Linked DNA regions of Thalassospira sp. TSL5-1. The protein of the gene in region 1 interacts with the protein of each later gene in a pairwise test. Links are inferred from orthologs where the notes say so. Each region holds a gene or a part of one and is shown in the gene's direction. Other genes may lie near its edges. The genes, in order: LF95_RS14580 and clpS.

Evidence for each region.
Region 2: the proteins of LF95_RS14580 (region 1) and clpS interact in binary tests that used the Escherichia coli proteins (3 or more experiments, as listed by UniProt). The link is inferred for Thalassospira sp. TSL5-1 from one-to-one orthologs.

What each region holds. Positions count from the first base shown.
Region 1 is NZ_KV880638.1:1,095,493-1,104,544, reverse strand. What follows is about bases 3,691-6,384. They hold LF95_RS14580 (Dps family protein), read left to right. Parts: upstream 3,691-4,649; coding sequence 4,650-5,120; downstream 5,121-6,384. Other genes in these bases: LF95_RS14575 (amidase family protein), read right to left, coding at 5,221-6,384. Outside these bases: LF95_RS14585 (adenylate/guanylate cyclase domain-containing protein), read left to right, coding at 1,044-2,396; more of LF95_RS14575, read right to left, coding at 6,385-6,504; LF95_RS14570 (DUF2848 domain-containing protein), read right to left, coding at 6,546-7,229; LF95_RS14565 (TRAP transporter large permease), read right to left, coding at 7,365-8,645; LF95_RS14560 (TRAP transporter small permease subunit), read right to left, coding at 8,642-9,052.
Region 2 is NZ_KV880639.1:129,949-139,281, reverse strand. The notes cover bases 2,607-5,581. They hold clpS (ATP-dependent Clp protease adapter ClpS), read left to right. Parts: upstream 2,607-3,918; coding sequence 3,919-4,245; downstream 4,246-5,581. Other genes in these bases: clpA (ATP-dependent Clp protease ATP-binding subunit ClpA), read left to right, coding at 4,252-5,581; LF95_RS17500 (hypothetical protein), read left to right, coding at 2,809-3,594; LF95_RS17505 (hypothetical protein), read right to left, coding at 2,607-2,783. In the rest of the region: LF95_RS17515 (D-alanyl-D-alanine carboxypeptidase), read right to left, coding at 101-1,414; LF95_RS17510 (hypothetical protein), read left to right, coding at 1,663-2,334; more of LF95_RS17505, read right to left, coding at 2,475-2,606; more of clpA, read left to right, coding at 5,582-6,570; LF95_RS17485 (hypothetical protein), read left to right, coding at 6,701-7,252; LF95_RS17475 (hypothetical protein), read left to right, coding at 8,059-8,676; LF95_RS17470 (methyl-accepting chemotaxis protein), read left to right, coding at 8,690-9,333. UniProt on the Escherichia coli protein: Involved in the modulation of the specificity of the ClpAP-mediated ATP-dependent protein degradation.

The sequences.
Region 1 (9,052 bases):
TATAAATGACCGCGCAACCAATAACCGGCTATCAAAAACCGCGCTCGATACCTTCGACTTTTAATCCTGTTTCTTTTGCGATAATCGCCGACCATCCTTTGCGTTTTCTGCCGCGACGCACCATTAAAACACGCCCCCTGTCATAAAGGCTTCATTTTACTGCCACTTTTTTGCCATGCGCCTTACGCATGGTTGAATTGTATCTTTTCTATTTTTAAACGAAACAGCAGCCTTCTATATTCTCACCTGTGGTTGTTGCTTCGCGCAACACCCAAGACTTTTTTCATCTTTTTTTATCCCCGTTCCGGGGCGTCCTGCCAAAACGTTATTTGGCTGGAATCCAAGCGATTCCACGTCTCCCAGACGTTAAAGCCTCCCTGTTGAGACTTAACGGCAGCCCGCCAAGGCTGCCGTTTTTTTTGCTCACACGCGGTCTTCTTTCCCGTCAAAGAAATGGAACATAATGGTTTCCGCGCTTTAGCTAAATTTTAATCACGATAAAATCTTTTAATTTCAATTGATTAATTAAAATTGGGAACCTATTCGAGAAACATGCGTTTTACGCATGGCAGAAAGAGCAATTTGTCAGTGGTATTCACCGGTTAAATCGCTATTTTGACTCTCGAACCGCAGCGGTGAACGCCGCACCGCGGTACAGAGTTTTCTCCCTGACCGTTTTTTCGGTCTTAGCCGGGCGCCCTGCCCGGCTTACCCAGGGCCCTGAGAGGGGTCCTACGTCTCCCAGACGTGAAGCCTCCCTGATAAACTTGCCGGGCACATTGATGCCCGGCTTTTTTTTGTCCAAAATCCTCTTAATGACCGGCAGACGTCTTGAAGGCCCTTTTACCGCAAAGCCCATTTCCATCTGCACACGCTGTCAAATATTCTTTCCCAGGCAATGACCGCGAAACATTGCATTTCCTTACCCTTTGCCATCCGCACAGAGCCCGCGACACGCAAAGGTGAAGGCCCGTGTATAGCTCTGACTTGGCAGCCTCTGTCACAGCGATCACTATGACCCGGTAAAATCGCGGGGCACATTCATGAAAAACAATTTCGCAGAATTTCTGTTTGGTCGGGCACCGGAAAACAGTCTTCCCGAGCGGGTCAACACCGCCATCGTCAATCAACAGCGCAAAAGCGAACAGCTGATCGGCTGGGTACAGTTACTACTGGTGACAATTTTTGCCACCCTTTATGCCCTTGCGCCCAAAACCGCCATGAGCGACGGATTCCATCCAGTCCCCTGGGCCCTTGGCCTGTATTTCATCATTACCTTCAGCCGGCTGGTTCTGTCCTATCGCATCGATCTGCCCGCCTGGGTTTTAACCCTTTCCGTCATTGCAGATATCAGCCTGCTGATGGTGCTGATCTGGAGCTTTCACATCCAGTACATGCAACCGGCCAGCTTTTATCTCAAGGCACCAACAATGATGTATGTGTTTATCTTCATTTCACTGCGTGCCCTGCGGTTTGACCCCCGCTACATTCTGCTTGCCGGGGCCAGTGCCGCGCTCGGCTGGCTGGCGCTGGTGTTTTACGTGCTCTGGAGCGAAGGCGGGCACAGCATGATCACGCGCGATTATGTCACCTACCTGACCTCAAATTCGATTCTGATCGGGGCCGAGATCGACAAGATCATTTCCATTGTTATGGTCTCGAGCGTGCTCGCAATTGCCGTTCTGCGCGCACAACGTTCCTTCAAACGTGCCGTGAGCGAAGAAATCGCCGTGCGTGACCTGTCACGCTTTGTCTCGCGCGAGGTCGCAGACCGCATCACCCATGCCGACCAGCAAATACGACCCGGCGACGGCGAAGCGGTTCACGCGACCATCATGTTCACGGACATAGAAGGCTTTTCGACCATTTCCGAAAAACTGCGCCCGGCGGAACTGGCCCGGATGCTCAACGAATATTTCGCCGCCACCAGCGCCATTATCGAAAAATTTGGCGGGGTGATTACCCAGTTTCAGGGCGACGCCATGCTGATCACCTTTAACGCCCTGAAGCCCGATGCCAACCATGCCGAAAGTGCGGTCAAAACCGCCCTGGAAATTCAAAAGCTGTGTGAAACCCGAAATTTTTGCCACGGCAGCAAACTCAAAACCCGTTGCGGTATCAATACCGGCGATATCATTGTGGGTGCCATTGGCAGCGAAAACCGACTGACCTTCACCGTGCATGGCGACACCGTCAATATCGCAGCCAGGCTGGAACCACTGAACAAACAATATGGCACCTACATTCTGGCATCAGAGGTAACAGTGGCCCACTGCAAGGACCATTCCTTCGCCGGGATCTGGACGCGACGAGGCGAGGTTACCGTGCGCGGACGCACGCATCCCACCCCGATTTTCAGTACGGACCATCATGCCTGTCAAAGCGAGACAATCTGACAGCTTGCCACGGGGCCCCTTAACGACACAGCAGACAAAAGAAAACGGGGTGGGTCAGGGAAACCCACCCCGAAGGGGACAGATGGTCTTGGGGAGACCGACCGAACACGGAACAGACCGTGGGGGATGAATAGCTGGAGGGGAGCCGCTATTCCGGTCCCGGTGGTTGGTGAGGGAGGGCACCACACCGGTACGTCGTGTTCGGTAAGGATGAATATGCCCCGTGAATACGGCAGGAAAACCGGGCAGTTAGGGCCATTTCATGCCGTTTTGAGGCATTATTATGCCGCAACATCACACGGAAATTTCGCAACTATCCGCAAGGCTAAAATGGCTTCACAACTCTGCGATCACCTGCTTTCAATACATCTTTTGTCCATAACACCCAAAGGCAAAAGAAAAGCGAAGCAGGTGGGGGAACCTGCTTCGCCATTTCTTGGGGACAGATGGTCTTGGGGAGACCAGCCGAACACGGAACAGACCGTGGGAGAGTTGAATAGCCGGAGGGGAGCCGCTATTCCGGTCCCGGTGGTTGGTGAGGGAGGGCACCGCACCGGTACATCGTGTTCGACAAGAATGAATATGCCCCGTGAATACGGCAAGAAAACCGGAAACCTAAGGCCATTTAGCGTCTTTTATCGCCCGATAATGCCACATTCTCCACAGGTTCAGTATCGGCACCACATGTCCGCGTATCCTTGGCAAACGGATCGCCACGCAAAAGAAAACGGGGTGGGTCAGGGAAACCCACCCCGTTTGGGGACAGATGGTCTTGGGGAGACCGACCGAACACGGAACAGACCGTGGGGGATGAATAGCCGGAGGGGAGCCGCTATTCCGGTCCCGGTGGTTGGTGAGGGAGGGCACCGCACCGGTACATCGTGTTCGGTAAGGATGAATATGCCCCGTGAATGAGGCAAAAAAACCGGAGGCTTAGGGCCATTTCATGCCCTTTTGGGGCATTTTTGTGCCGCGACAGCATGATAAGATTTCACAATTATGCGCAAGGATAAATCAACTTCACAAAACCGCGATCGCATAGCTGGCACGCCCTGTTATCGGCGCCCCTCAAAGGTAAAAGAAAAGCGAAGCAGGTGGGGGAACCTGCTTCGCCATTTCTTGGGGACAGATGGTCTTGGGGAGACCATACGGACGCGGAATTAATGACCTTGGGGGTGATGGCTTTCTTGGGGGGACATGCCATCAGGTCGCCGACATATGGTGAGGGAGGCACCAGGCCGACTGTCATCGCGTCCGACAAGTATGAATATGCCCGGTGATTGCGGCAGGAAAAATGGTCACTCTGGGCCATTTCGTGACACTTTGCGGCATAATTATGTCACCGCCTCCTCGATATCCACGACAACCCCAACGATAGACACAAAAAAACGAGACAGGTCGGGGGAACCTGGCTCGCTTTTTTTGGGGGGACAGATGGCCTTGGGGAGACCAGTCAAACACATGAGCACAGGGCCTGTGGGGTGCAGAACGTTGTTGGGGACAACGGCGTCAGGCCAGGCAAATTACGAGGGAGGGGCGCATTGCCTAGTGTGCTGCGTTCGACAAGAAAGACTATGAACGCCGATTACGGCATGAAATCCTGCCGCTTAGGGCAATTTCAGGGCGAATTAAGGCAAGTCGAACAAATTTTGAATCTTTTGTAAAACCCCGATACAAGAATACCCTCAAAAAAAAAGAGGGCGGGACTACCCGCCCCCATTTTGGGGTCTAATGGTCTTGGGGAGACCTGTCAGCTTTTAGCAGCTATTGGCTCTCGAACGGGGGGACGAAGAGAGCAGGCCGGATACGATTGAGGGGGAAATAATGTTCCGGCAATATGTGCTGCTGACAAGAGCGACACTGCCTGACGAATAAGGCTGGAAAGCAGGCCTGATATGGCAATTCGGAGGCAAATTACGTCATAAATATGGCGAAACCCATTTCCAGAAAGCAAAGCCCGCAGCCTTCCATTTAAGGTCTACATCTTATCATATTGATTTCGGCTGTCAAAACAGGTGCGATATACAAAATGATTCAATAAAGACCAGACCTGCCAGGAAAACCGGCATCGCCAAAATTCATCCGCGAAGCTCGCGCGATACCTGTCAAACGCACCCTTCCCGGCCTTGATAGGTTTTATCTATCCTGAAAGATTAAAGGACTGATTGGCATTATTTTTTGTTCTGCACCATAATAACGCCATCACCAAAAACATCATGTGTCACACCCATATTCAGACACCAGGAGAACATCATGCAGATTGACATTGGTATTAACGAACAGAACCGTACCGACATTGCATCGGGTCTTGGCCGGGTGCTGGCAGATTCCTATGCGCTGTATTTGAAAACCCACAATTTCCACTGGAATGTCACCGGCCCGATGTTTCAGACCCTGCACACCATGTTTGAACAGCAATATACCGAACTGGCAGCCGCCGTTGACGAACTGGCAGAGCGTATCCGGTCCCTCGGCGCATTTGCACCGGGCAGCTTTTCGGCCTTTGCGGAATTAAGCTCGATTGCGGATGAAAAAGGCGTTCCCGCCGCCAAGGAAATGATCAAGCAACTGGTTGAAGGCCACGAAACGGTGATTAAAACCGCACGCGCCCTGTATCCGCTGTGCGATGAAGCCGACGACGATGCCACCGCCGACCTTCTGACCCAGCGCATTCAAACCCACGAAAAAACCGCCTGGATGCTGCGTTCGCTGCTTGAAGGCTGATCACGGCTTGCAATTGCCCCCCCGCGACAAAAAGACAAAAAGACAAAAAGCCGCCCGGTATTGTGCCAGGCGGCTTTTTTCTTATGCCAAATAATGCAGCTCAGGACTGCAACAGCGCATCAAATTTGTGGGCGGCCTCCAGCACGGCAAAATCCTGGCCATGTATGCCCGCAATCATCAGCGCGGCGGGCGCATCTTCCCCGGCAACCGGCACCGGAAGCGAAATGGCACAGGCATCCACCAGATTAAGATAGGATGTATTGCGCAACATCATCGCGTTGAGCCGGTCAAAGTCCGCCTCGACCTCGCTAATCTTGGGGGCCATCATGGCAAGGGTCGGCGCGATCATGACATCAACATCCGCCAGAGCCGTATTAAACTGCGCAATCACGTCTGTCCGCCTGGCATAGGCATCGCAACGGTCTTGCAGGCTTAGACTGTCGGCAAAGCGCATGCGGCTTAACACACGCGCGTCCCCACAGGTTTCAAGTTTGGCAAAGTCCTTCGCATAAATGTCATGGGCTTCGGCTGCGACCAGGATCTTGTTGAGCACCGCATTCTCGGCCACAAATCCCAAATCAATTTCCACCAGTTCATGCCCGGCAGCGCGCAATGTGGCGCAAATCGCAGAAAAATCCCGTTTCACCCGGTCATCCAGATCATTGGTAAAGGCATTGACCGGCACACCAATGCGCAAGGCCCCGCCCTGACCGGCCGATGCGGGCGGCACGGCGATACCGGCCATCACTTCAAAGGCCGCAATCGCGGTTTCAAGGTTGCGTGCCAGCGGCCCAGCGGTATCAAAACTTTTTGCCAGCGGATGAATACCATCGCCCGGCATGCGCAAACGGCTGGCCTTAAAGCCATATAACCCGTTTATGGCAGACGGAATACGGACCGATCCGCCGGTATCCGTACCCAGGGCAATATCCACCAGACCCAGCGCGACGGTCAACCCGCCGCCCGATGTTGACCCACCGGGAATGCCATCAGGGTCAAACACATTGCCTGGCGTACCGTAATGCGGGTTCAGCCCCACACCGGAATAGGCAAATTCGCTCATGGTGGTACGGCCAAAGGGCACTGCCCCCGCCGCCTTTATACGGGCGATGATTTCGCAATCCCGCGCCGCCGGGGCACGGTCCTTCAGCAACCGGGAGGCCGCCGATGTGACCTTGCCCACCTCGTCATACAAATCCTTAACCGAAACCAGCAGACCTGCCAGCGGCAAAGGCTTGGGCGCGTTTACCACCAGGATTTCGGCATGGGCGGCATCGCGCAGGATGCGCTCGCGATCAAAATCGGTAAAAATCTTGCCCGCAAGGTCGCCAAGCTGATCAACTTTATTGATTGCCGCCTGTGCCTTTTCAATAATCGCACCCATCTTGCGACCTCCCTTGTGCGTTTGCGTTATTCTTCACGGTTTTAGGCAATTTCCGGCAGTTCAACAATATCGTAAACATGCTCGATTGTGCGGTTCAGCACCGGGTCCACCATTGCCATTTTAAACGCACAGGCCGGGCGCACCCCGCCCTTTGCGCCAAAGGTACCGCACAACATGGCCGCCGCCTTGCCGTTTGCGCCCGCCGCAACCAGCCCGGCCCCGTCAATCAGGTCGGCCAGCGGGCGAATGCTGGCAATGGTGCCTTCCTGATAAAGCAGCCAGTCATCCCCCGCCCCTTCCCGGATCCAGGATTTCAATTCCAGCTTTTCAATATGGTCGGCCACTTCGTCGTAACGCCACAAGGTACGAGCAATCGGTTTGGCACAAATCTGTTTAGACAGGGCCACCGAATGGGCCTCAAGCGCGCGGTCGGTATGATCCGACGCCAGACCAAGATACAAAACGCCGTCTTTGGCAACGATCAGCGGTTCCACCTCGCCCGATGTACCATTGCCAACAACTTCAATTGTGGCATCGCGGGTCAGCATGGCAGATGCCGTGCGATAATAAAGCGGCACCGATGAAGGTGGTTTAACGCCAATCGCGGCAAGTTCATCGATATGATGCTGGATCGCGCTCGCATCACGCCCGGTCCATCCGGCAACGGTGCAATGGGTTATGTCAAAATCCTGTTGTGCGCCATCAATGGTAAAATCTATCAACATTGCGATATTCCAGTTTTGGTTATTGGGACTGTAAAGCACCCGGCCGCCAAACGCGGCCCCCTCTAAGGGGCGCCGCGTTTGGCCAGGCAACAGCCATGTTTCAGAACGAGTAAGGAAATAAACGGTGCTGCCGTTTTAAAAATGATCGGGCAGAAACAGCGCGATGGACGGCACAGCCACCAGCAGGGCAATCATGGCAACCATCACCAGGACAAAAGGCAGGGTTCCCACCATCACCTCGCTCAGGCGGCCCGATTTACGCGCACTTTGCACAACATAAAGATTCAGGCCGACCGGCGGCGTAATCAGGGCCATTTCGATCAGGACGATCAGCAAAATGCCAAACCAGACCTTGTCAAACCCCATGCCCGTCATGATCGGCACCACAATGGGAATGGTCGCCACCATCAGCGACAGGGTTTCAATAAAAAAGCCCAGCACAATATAAAGGCCGATAATCACCATCAGCGTGCCCATCGGGGAGAGATCAAGCCCGACCAGCATCTCCTTGAGCTCCCGCCCAAGCCCGGCGGCGGTCAGACTGAAATTCAGGAAATAGGCCCCAATGATCACCAGCATGATCATGGCGGTAATCCGCACCGTGCCTTGCAGGCAGGTATGGATCATTTCTTTTGAAACACCCCGGTTAAAGGCCGCAATCAAAAAGGCGATTGCCACCCCCACCGCGGCTGATTCCGTTGGTGTGGCCCACCCGGCATAGATCGAGCCGATCACCACCAGAAACAACACCACAATCGGCACAAGATGGCGCAGGCTGGCAAATCGTTCTTCCCAGCCAAAAGACCGGCTGGAGCCGCCGAGGGTCGGTTTGATTTTGCACAAAATCGCCGTCATCACCATAAAGGCAACCGCCATCATCAGGCCGGGCACCAAACCTGCCAGAAACAGGCGGGGAATGGAGGTTTCGGTTAAAAAGCCATAAACGATCAGATTGATCGACGGCGGGATCATGATGCCCAGGGTGCCGCCTGCGGCAATGGCCCCGGAAAACAGCCTTGGATCATATCCCAGTTTTTCGGCCTGGGGCATGGCGACCGTTGCCACGGTTGCCGCTGTTGCCACCGATGACCCCGACGTTGCCGAAAACATGGTGGCCGTCCCGATATTGGCGTGAATCAACCCTCCCGGCAGCCAGGAAAACCATTTATCCAGGGCTTCATAAGTACGTTCTGCAATGCCACCGCGCACCAGGATTTCGCCCAGCAGAACAAAAAACGGTATCGCAATCAGGGTCGATGAATTCGATGAAGACCAGACAACCTGCCCCAACCCGCGGATCAGCGGAAACGGGGAAAAGAACTGGTCCACACCGAAACCAAGCAAAAACAGCACGATCCCGACAGGAATGGACAGGGCCAAAAAGCCCAGAAGTGAAGCTGTAACCGCATAAATCATGATTCCAGCTCCACTTCGGAACGGGCCCCGACAAGGGCATCGGCCTCGTCAAACCGGCCCTTGACCAACAGGGCCAGTGTCAGGATCACCAGGACACAGCTAAAGACGGCAAACCATATCCAGCCAGAGAGCCAAATTGATTGCGGAATCCACAAAGGTGTTGCCAGAACGGTATTGGCACTGGACCCCCGTTCGATGGTTTTGGCCAGCACCGGCCAGCTTTGCACCGCAATCACAACCGCCGTTGCCGCCAGGGCGACAATCGCAATCAGATCCAGCAGGGCGCGGCCCCGCTGTTGCAGGCGCAGACGGATCAGATCGATCCGCACATGGGCAAGCTCGCCCAGGGCATAAGACATGCCCCAACTGGCAACACCGGCCATCACATAGCCCGATATTTCCTCGGC
Region 2 (9,333 bases), on another replicon or contig:
CAGGGCAGGGCGATTGGTTTTGTTCTGACGGCAAAGAAAAAGGGCCACCCAATGGGCAGCCCCTAAAATTTATTGTTAATTTTCGGAATTCCCGAATTAATCAGCCCGCATCCCCAGGGGTAACAACCGGTATGCAGGCCATGTTTTGACGTTGTAGTGCGGCACAGGCGCTGCGGGCGTCTTCCTCTGCGCCAAAGCCGATGAGACGGGCGCGATAGACTACGCCGCTATCGGATTCCTGTTCCTGAACGGCTGCCCGGGTTAACCGCAGAATTTCTGGCGCGGTGCGCGCAGCAGTCAAAACAGCTTCCTGGGCACGACGCTGATCGCTGAAAGCGCCAACCTGAATGCCCCAGCCACCGGATGTCGGTTTGATTCGCGCGACAATGGTGTCGGTATCAATATGACCCGGGATCTGACCTTCATTTGCACTGTTGGCCTTGGCCATCAAAAGTTGCGTATCGGCCGGCAGAATTTTTTCTTCCGGGCTGATGCGCGGACGGGGCGGAATGATGTCGCCGTCTTTTTTGAGTTCCATATAGGCTTGGTCAAGCAGCTTTTTCATCTGAGCATCGCGGGAACGTGCCGTTCTGCCACCAAATACCGCCCCGATCAGGCGTTTGCCATCGCGTTTGACCGATGCAACCAGATTAAAGCCCGAAGCATTGATGAAACCGGTTTTGATACCGTCAGTCCCATAATACGACGCCAGAAGATTGTTATGGTTGCCATAAGTACGGTTGCCATAGGTGAATTTCTGCGTCGAAAAATAATGATAATAGTCGCCAAAATCGTTGCGCAGGCGCATCGCAAGACGAACCATGTCGCGCGCCGTTGTCATTTGACCGCGATTGGGCAGGCCAGAAGCATTGCGGAACGTTGTGTTCTTCATGCCAATCTTGCGGGCGGTTGACGTCATCATCTGGGCAAACTTGGTTTCGGTACCGCCCAGATATTCGCCAATTACCACAGCAACATCATTGGCCGATTTTGTAACCAGTGCCAAAATCGCATCATGTACCGTAATCGTGTCGCCCGGCTGAACACCAAGTTTTGACGGTGCCTGGCCCCATGCACGCCGTGAAACGGGCATTTGCGTTGCCAGCGAAACCTTGCCGCTATCAAGCGCATCAAACAGCATATACAGCGTCATGATCTTGGTCAGTGACGCAGGATATACCTTTTGATCAGCGCGATATTCGTGCAGCACTTGCCCCGTATCACCATCGACAATCAGGGCTGTATAGGTGCGGGCAAACGCCGTGTGGCTGTTGGCCGAAACTGCAATTAGCGATAGCAGCACAATCCCTATCACGCACAACAGCCTTCGTGCCGTCATGCGTGATGGCAAAAAGTCATTGGTATCAGGTTGTCTGGTCGGTCTGGCAAAGCCGACGCGGAACATGGAAATCATAAACAATGTCCGGTTAACGAGTATCCCCAAGACGGTTAGGGCCAGCATGTCAGTTCCGACTAAAAAAAATCTTAACGGAATGAATTTTCCTGACAGGACTTAATGCCTTGCCGATGCCCCAATTAAGCGAGAGTGTATGCGTTGTGACCGAGTCTGTCAAAACAGAGGTATTAATGCCCATTAAATTACATAGACCGCACAAGGATCTAGCGCCGAAGCGGCTTGGAATCATTAAGTTTGCCACAGCATTGGCGACAATTGCGATGCTGGGCGGCTGTGCCTACACGGAAAACAGCGATATTGCGAATCCGGTTGTGCGCAAGGCGAGCTGGTTCTCGTATCTTAACGCGGAGGATATCCGTACGGCCTGTTCTGCCGGTCAGGCGGAAGGGCAAATCAGAATCGTTTATAATGCTGACTACTATAAGGAAGTTCGCTCCTTTGATGTATTGCCGCAACCGGGGCATGATGGTTTTGTCGTCGAGTCTCATGTGTTCGGTCCGATTGATGTCAGTGATCTCAATGTTTCGGTGCGCTCTCCGCTTGGGGCCTTTAGCGGTGATCCCGTCCGGAACCAGATTACCCGTCAGCAATATCTGACTCTGACAGACGCCCTCCAGCAGGATGGATTTGGCACGCAGGATCGTGATGGTCTGCGGCTTAACTCAGAAAATTATTATTGGGTCGCCCTTGGATGCTCGGGGCAGCATATGACGCTGGCCGCCTGGACATCGGCAAAGGATGATCTGCGCGATCTTCATTTTCCGGTTGTGCTGGAAAAAATATCGGGCCAGTCAACGCCGCTTCCAGCGGCACCAGATCCTGATGCTGTGAAAAACCCCGATCCGGTCTATGGTAATGACAAGGATTTGCGGGATCGTAATTTTTACAGAACGGTACGCGGCAATAGTTTGCAGTAAATTGGTTTTAAACGGGCTGGCAGTGTCAGCCCGTTTTCTTTGAAAAAGGGCAGTCTGGCAGGATATATCAAGAGAATGTCATGAAAGGAGCCTTGACGAAGGCCCTGTTTCCATCTAGAGTTTTGCTGCATTGCAACATGTCAACGGCGATCCTGAAACTCGTACATGGAGGACGGCACAATGGTGACGACCCCGAAAAAGGTGCCTGAAAAATCCCGAAACGCATCAGCATCGAAGGCTAAAACGACTGCTTCGTCGGGGGCCTCTGCTTCTTCTGTGGAAACAGCGAAAGCCGGTGCTGCATCTGCGAATAAAACTGCTTCTGCTTCCACGTCATCCGTATCAAAAACGCCTTCTGGTTCAAATAAAGCTGCTGGTTCAGCTGCTTCTGCAGCTACTCCGGCCAAAGCTGCTACGCCAACACGGGCTGCGGCAGCAGGGGCCAGCAAGCCTGCCGAGAAATCGGCCGCGATTGTGCGTGAAGCAACCCCAAAGGCGGCCACAGCTGCGAACAAGACCGCTGATGCGGTTAAGGCCGCAACCGAAAAGCAGGTTGAGGCCACCAAGGAAACAGCGCGGAAAGTAACCGAGACGGCATCCGGTGCTGTTGCCAGTGCCGCCGAAAAGGCACCGAAGGCGCCCAAGATTGAGGCGCCTGTCGCAGCCGAAGTGACGACACCGGTTGCAAGTGCCAAGGTGAGCCTGGATGACGGCGCAAAGCCTAAGGGTTTGGCGGTCTCGCAAAAGATTGAAGCGGATCTTCCTATGCCGACAATGCCTGTTTCGCAGCTGTTTGAATTTTGGAATTCGGGCGAAATGGTTGATATGGTTTCATCTGCCCAGGAAGCAGCAAATGAGGCCTTGTCTGGTCTGCTTGATGCCGTGTCTGACCATACTGACATGGTTTCTGATGCAGGGGCGCATTTTGCCAGCCAGTATGAAGACTTGATCCAGTCGCACCTGTCGAACTGGGATGGAATGATGCAGGCTTCTTCCAAAATGGCAGATCAGGGCGGGCGTTTTGGTAAGGAGTGGATGTCCTGGATGCAGCGTGAAATGGATGCGCTTCAGGGGGATATCGATGCCCTTTCCAAGGTGGAATCGATTGGCGACATTCAGGAAATCAATGCCCGCATGGTAAAGCGTTTCGTTGATGACGGGATGGCAGAACATTCCCGCTTTCAGGAAATATGGTTTGGCATGTGGAATGACAGTGTTGCCCTGATGGAAAAGAGCTGGTCTGCGAAGGCAGGTCGCTAGAGGGCAGGTTGCTGGCAAGACCATCTATATGATTTGGTTCACGGCCGTCGGGCTTTGCCAAGATAGGGTTTTATCTGCGTAAACGGGCGTGACCTTGGTCACGTCCGTTTTTTTCTTGCGGGTGTAGTGTCACGTATTGTGCGGTTTTGTGTTGTGCCGTGCATCCTAGTTTTTTCACGGCATCTTGCGTGCTTGCAAACGCACCTTACATGACATGTAACTAGGCAATCATTTCGTGGATTGATTTACGGGGCTTTGAAACGCGGTCATGTTGACCTATCATGTTTTTAAAGCACAACTAACAAGGATTCCGGTTAGCAGGTTATGAGTGATCAGGGCAATCAGGGTGACGGCCTCCCTACCACAGGCGTTGTAACCAAAACGCGGCCGAAAACCAAAAAGCCGGCAATGTACAAGGTGTTGTTGCTCAATGATGACTACACACCAATGGAATTTGTCGTGCTCGTCCTGGAGCAGTTTTTTGCCAAGGGACGGGAAGAGGCGACGGCGATCATGCTGCAGGTACACCGTAAGGGTGTAGGTGTTTGTGGTGTGTTTACATACGAGATCGCCGAGACAAAGGTAAACCAGGTCATGGATCTGGCGCGTCAAAACCAGCACCCGTTGCAGTGCACGATAGAGAAGGAGTAGTCATACATGCTCTCGCGTAATCTGGAAGAAAGCCTGCACCGTGCGCTTGCATACGCATCCGAACGGCGTCACGAATACGCAACACTGGAACATTTGCTGCTGTCTTTGACCGAGGATCAGGATGCGGTTGCGGTTTTAAAGGCCTGCCGCGTTGATGTAGACCGGTTACGTGGCGAGCTTCTTGAATTTGCTGATAGTGAACTGTCCGGTCTGGTCAGTGCGCGTTTGATTGATCCCAAGCCAACGGCCGGGTTTCAGCGGGTTATTCAGCGTGCTGCCATTCATGTTCAGTCTTCGGGGCGCGAAGAAGTGACCGGTGCCAATGTGCTGGTTGCGCTGTTTTCCGAACGGGAATCGCACGCGGTGTATTACCTGCAACTGCAGGATATGACGCGCCTGGATGCCGTTAACTATATTTCACACGGTATAGCCAAGGCGCCGGAACTTAACGAACGGCGGGTGCCGCGTGGTGCCGATGACGAATTGAATGCGTCGGGCGCTGGCGAGGCCGACGAGGCCGGAGCCGCCAAGGAAGGCGAGGCCCTTAAGGCCTATTGCGTGAATTTGAATGCCAAGGCGCAAAAGGGCAAGATTGATCCGCTGATTGGCCGCCAAAGCGAAATTGACCGCACCATTCAGGTGCTGTGCCGTCGTACCAAAAATAACCCGCTTTATGTCGGGGACCCGGGTGTGGGCAAAACCGCCATTGCCGAAGGCCTTGCCAAACGCATTGTTGACGGCGATGTGCCGGAGGTTCTGCAGGGCGCGACCATCTTTGCCCTTGATATGGGCTCGCTTCTGGCGGGAACGCGGTATCGTGGTGATTTTGAAGAGCGCCTGAAAGCTGTGGTCAAAGAACTGGACGAGCATGACAATGCCGTGCTGTTTATTGATGAAATCCATACCGTGATTGGGGCTGGTGCAACGTCGGGTGGGGCGATGGATGCCTCGAACCTGTTGAAGCCTGCCCTGGCGAGTGGTGCACTGCGCTGCATCGGTTCCACGACCTATAAGGAATTTCGGGGGCACTTTGAAAAAGATCGTGCCCTTGTGCGTCGTTTCCAGAAAATCGATGTTGATGAGCCGTCGCTGGAAGACACCATCAAAATTCTCAAGGGTCTGAAGCCCTATTACGAAGAACATCATCACGTTAAGTACACCAACGAAGCCATTCGTTCTGCGGTTGAACTGGCATCGCGTTACATTAATGACCGTAAACGCCCCGACAGCGCGATTGATGTGATTGACGAGGTGGGGGCGTCGCGAATGCTGGTTGCGCCAAGCAAGCGTAAACGCACGATCAGCAAGCGGGACGTTGAAGAGATTGTTGCCAAGATCGCGCGTATTCCGGCCAAATCGGTTTCGAGTGATGACCGCAAGGCACTGCAAAATATCGAACGTGACCTGAAAACGGTTGTGTTTGGGCAGGACAAAGCCATTGAGGCCCTCTCGAGTGCGATCAAGCTGGCGCGCGCGGGCCTGCGTGAACCGGAAAAACCGATTGGGTCCTATCTGTTTTCTGGCCCGACCGGGGTTGGTAAAACCGAAGTCACCAAACAGCTTGCCAATGTTATGGGCATCGAGTTCGTCCGCTTTGACATGTCCGAATATATGGAACGCCACAGCGTGTCACGCCTGATTGGTGCGCCGCCGGGCTATGTCGGGTTTGACCAGGGCGGTCTTTTGACCGATGCGGTTGATCAGCATCCGCATGCGGTTGTGCTGCTTGATGAAATCGAGAAAGCCCATCCGGACCTGTTTAACATCCTGTTGCAGGTTATGGATCACGGCAAGCTGACGGATAATAACGGCAAGACCGTTGATTTCCGCAATATCGTGCTGGTGATGACCACCAATGCTGGCGCGTCGGACATGGCAAAACCTGCCATCGGCTTTATGCGTGATCGGCGCATTGGTGAGGATGAAGAGGCAATTAAACGCACCTTCAGCCCTGAATTCCGCAACCGTCTTGATGCGGTTATTCCGTTTACCCATCTTCAGGCGGATGTGGTCAAGATGGTGGTGGATAAATTCATTCTGCAGCTTGAAGTGCAGCTTGCGGATCGCAATGTATCCATTGAACTGACAGAAGCTGCCCGTACATGGCTGGCCGATCGCGGATATGATCCGGCTTTCGGCGCGCGTCCGTTGGGGCGTGTCATTCAGGAGCATGTTAAAAAGCCACTTGCCGAAGAGTTGCTGTTTGGCAAGCTCGAGAAGGGTGGTTCGGTGCTGGTTGATATCGAGAATGACGGGGTTGTTTTCCGTTTTCCCGATCAGCAGGATGATAAAAGCGAGAGCCGTGACCCTGAAATGGTTGAGTAAATCAGCTACGGCTGATTTGAACCTTTATCATGGTTCTGCTTGCTATCGTGGTGGGCCATAGTATTCTGAAATGTATCCAGCTCGGTTTCGGGGCTGGATACTTTTCTAATTGAGGTTATTTCGACTTTTTATGAATTCATCAGGCCAAAGACAAAAAGTAAAAGAAGTCGAGCATTTCCTGTCGCAGTTGGAAAAGCGCGGGCGTATTCTGGTTTCGATTGCTGCGGAGCTTGAAGCCCTGGCAGATACGACAGATGTTACCCGTTATCGTCCTTTCCGGGAACAGGTCGACAACTTCAAGGCTCTTTCCCTGATCCTTTCAGAAAGGCTGTCGGCGCTGGATAATCATCCGCGTAAGGATGAGTTGGAGAAACAGTTCCATAAGCTTCAAGTGCTGATGCTGCGGCTCGTGATTAAAACCAGTCTTAAATTCTTTTTTGTCATGAGTGCCAAGCCCTTTCTGCCATTGGGCTCTCGTGAGTTGTTTCAAAGCGAATTGCGAACGCTTTATGAGGCAGAAAAAATGTTGTCTGATCCTAGATTTAAAAGCGATTTGGATGACAGTGCGCAGGACGATTTGGATATGGCACGCGATATCCTTGAGGAAATTATCCAGCATGCTCCTGCGTTGCTGAATTTCAGCAATAGACCCGCAGCCAATAAACGGAAGAGATTCCGCTAGGCTGTTGTAATTTTGAATAATTCCAATCCGTTTGGGTAACCCCTATCCGGTTTGAATGTTCTAAATTACATGCTTCCCTTATTTCTGATCTCCGTGATTCCTCAAAATGCAAATTTTGGTGTGGCTTGGTATTGCCCGGATTGCAGTGGTTTATGCGTATCCTGTGTGAATCTGATGCCGATAAACGCGTGTATGTTGCAATATGGGATACTTATTTTTGCATTTTGCAAAATCATTTTTGCATTTTGCACAATCGATGGATATACCCCTAAGGTATTGCCACTCTATACCGTGCAAACCCGCGAAATTTTTAAATTTAAAAAACTGGCACGGTAACTGCATATATAAGGGCGGACAGTTGTTCTGTGCAGGGGCGCACTACGGTGCGCCTGGAACAACGTAATCTTCTGCAGTTTGCTCGTGTCCCAACCAAAACTTATAGCGGCGATTTTTATCGCCGCTTTTTTCTTGCCTGTAATCTGGCAGAAAACTCTTCTTATCCCGCATTCATTGTCTCTGCATTTCTGTGCCATCCATCCGCAGGTTGCGTCATTGCCCATACCTGATTGTTCTGCAAAGGCATGACAAGGTGCTGTTTACCGCTGGTAGCGACCCTGTATGTCGCCAGTTCAGAAATCCAGAGTGCAGCAAAACGATACTCCTTAAATTAGGATGGTTGGAAGTATATCCTTTGGTATATGTTAATATCATACCTAATGGCTAGGTTTAGTGTGTGACGTGCTTTAATCGGATGGTTGTGCCCGCTTTACTGCAAAGGGGCCTCGGGGAATTGAGAGGGATTTGTCATGAAACGGTCTGGTTCACGCTTTGCGGCGTTTGTTGTTGGTGTGGCGGCTTTGTCGTTCACCGCAGGTGCATGGGCACAACAGCAGCTTCCCGCAGGTCCGAAAGAGCTGATTGATGCGGGCGTGATTGCGGAAGTGCGCAACTGGCTTGTTAACCCGGTCGTTGAGATATCGGTAAAGGGGCAGAATGTGCGCAATGCCAACTTGTCTCAGGCGCAAATCGATGCCGCAGACAAGGAATGGCGCGCAGAGCGTGAATCTGACGATCAGCCGACCATTGCCGCCGTACTCAATAACCCGCTGTCAGGATATTTAACGCAAATCCAGGCCCGTTCCGGCGGGCTATATAGCGAGATATTTGTCACCGATGCCCAAGGGCTCAATGTTGGTCAGAGTTCCATTACCTCGGATTTCTGGCAGGGTGACGAAGCCAAATTTCAGAAAACCTACCCGCAAGGTGCCTCGGCTGTCTTTATCGACGAGGCGGAATACAACGAACAGGCGGATAACTGGCGCGCACAACTGAACATGACGGTGTCAGACAGCACCGGAGAGCCGATTGGAGCTGTCACGGTTGAAATCAACCTGACTGAACTTGCCCGCCGCAAGGGCCTTTAAGGAAACAAGAGTCATGATGTTTTTTAAAAATATGCTCATTCCTGTCAAACTGGCAGCCAGCTTTGCAGTCATGATCGTTATCATTCTGTTGGTTGGCGGGGCGGCTTTTTATGCGATGAACCAGGTGGAGATTGCAGATGCGCGCAGTGAGCGTCTGATCGATATTGAGGAAAGCTTTAACGATATCGATAACGCCTATCGCACGGCGCGTCAGGAAATGACCTATTTTCTGACCACAGGTGATCGCAGCGGGCTTGATGCCTATCATGCGGCTGTGGCACGCACGGATCAAACTGTGACGCATCTTAAGGAAAAAGCCTTCGCGGACCCGGAAATTATGGGCCTTGCGCAGGAAATGGAAACCGCGATTGATGCCTGGCAGGATATTGCCAACCAGCAGGCGCAATTAATGCGGCAATATCTGACGGTTAATCATGCGCGCGCGATTGAAGCTTCGGGCGAGCCACGGGCGCTGGCTGTAAAGGTTAATGAAGCCGCGCAAAAACTCGAAAGCTATATTGTCACATCGCGCAAGGACCTTTCGGGAGAGCAACATGCCGCCGCGTTGTTTTTCAAAGTCACACTTGCGGTTGGTGTGGCCGGGTTGATTGTCTTTGCAATCCTGTTTGCGACAGTCCTGACACGTATGATTGCATT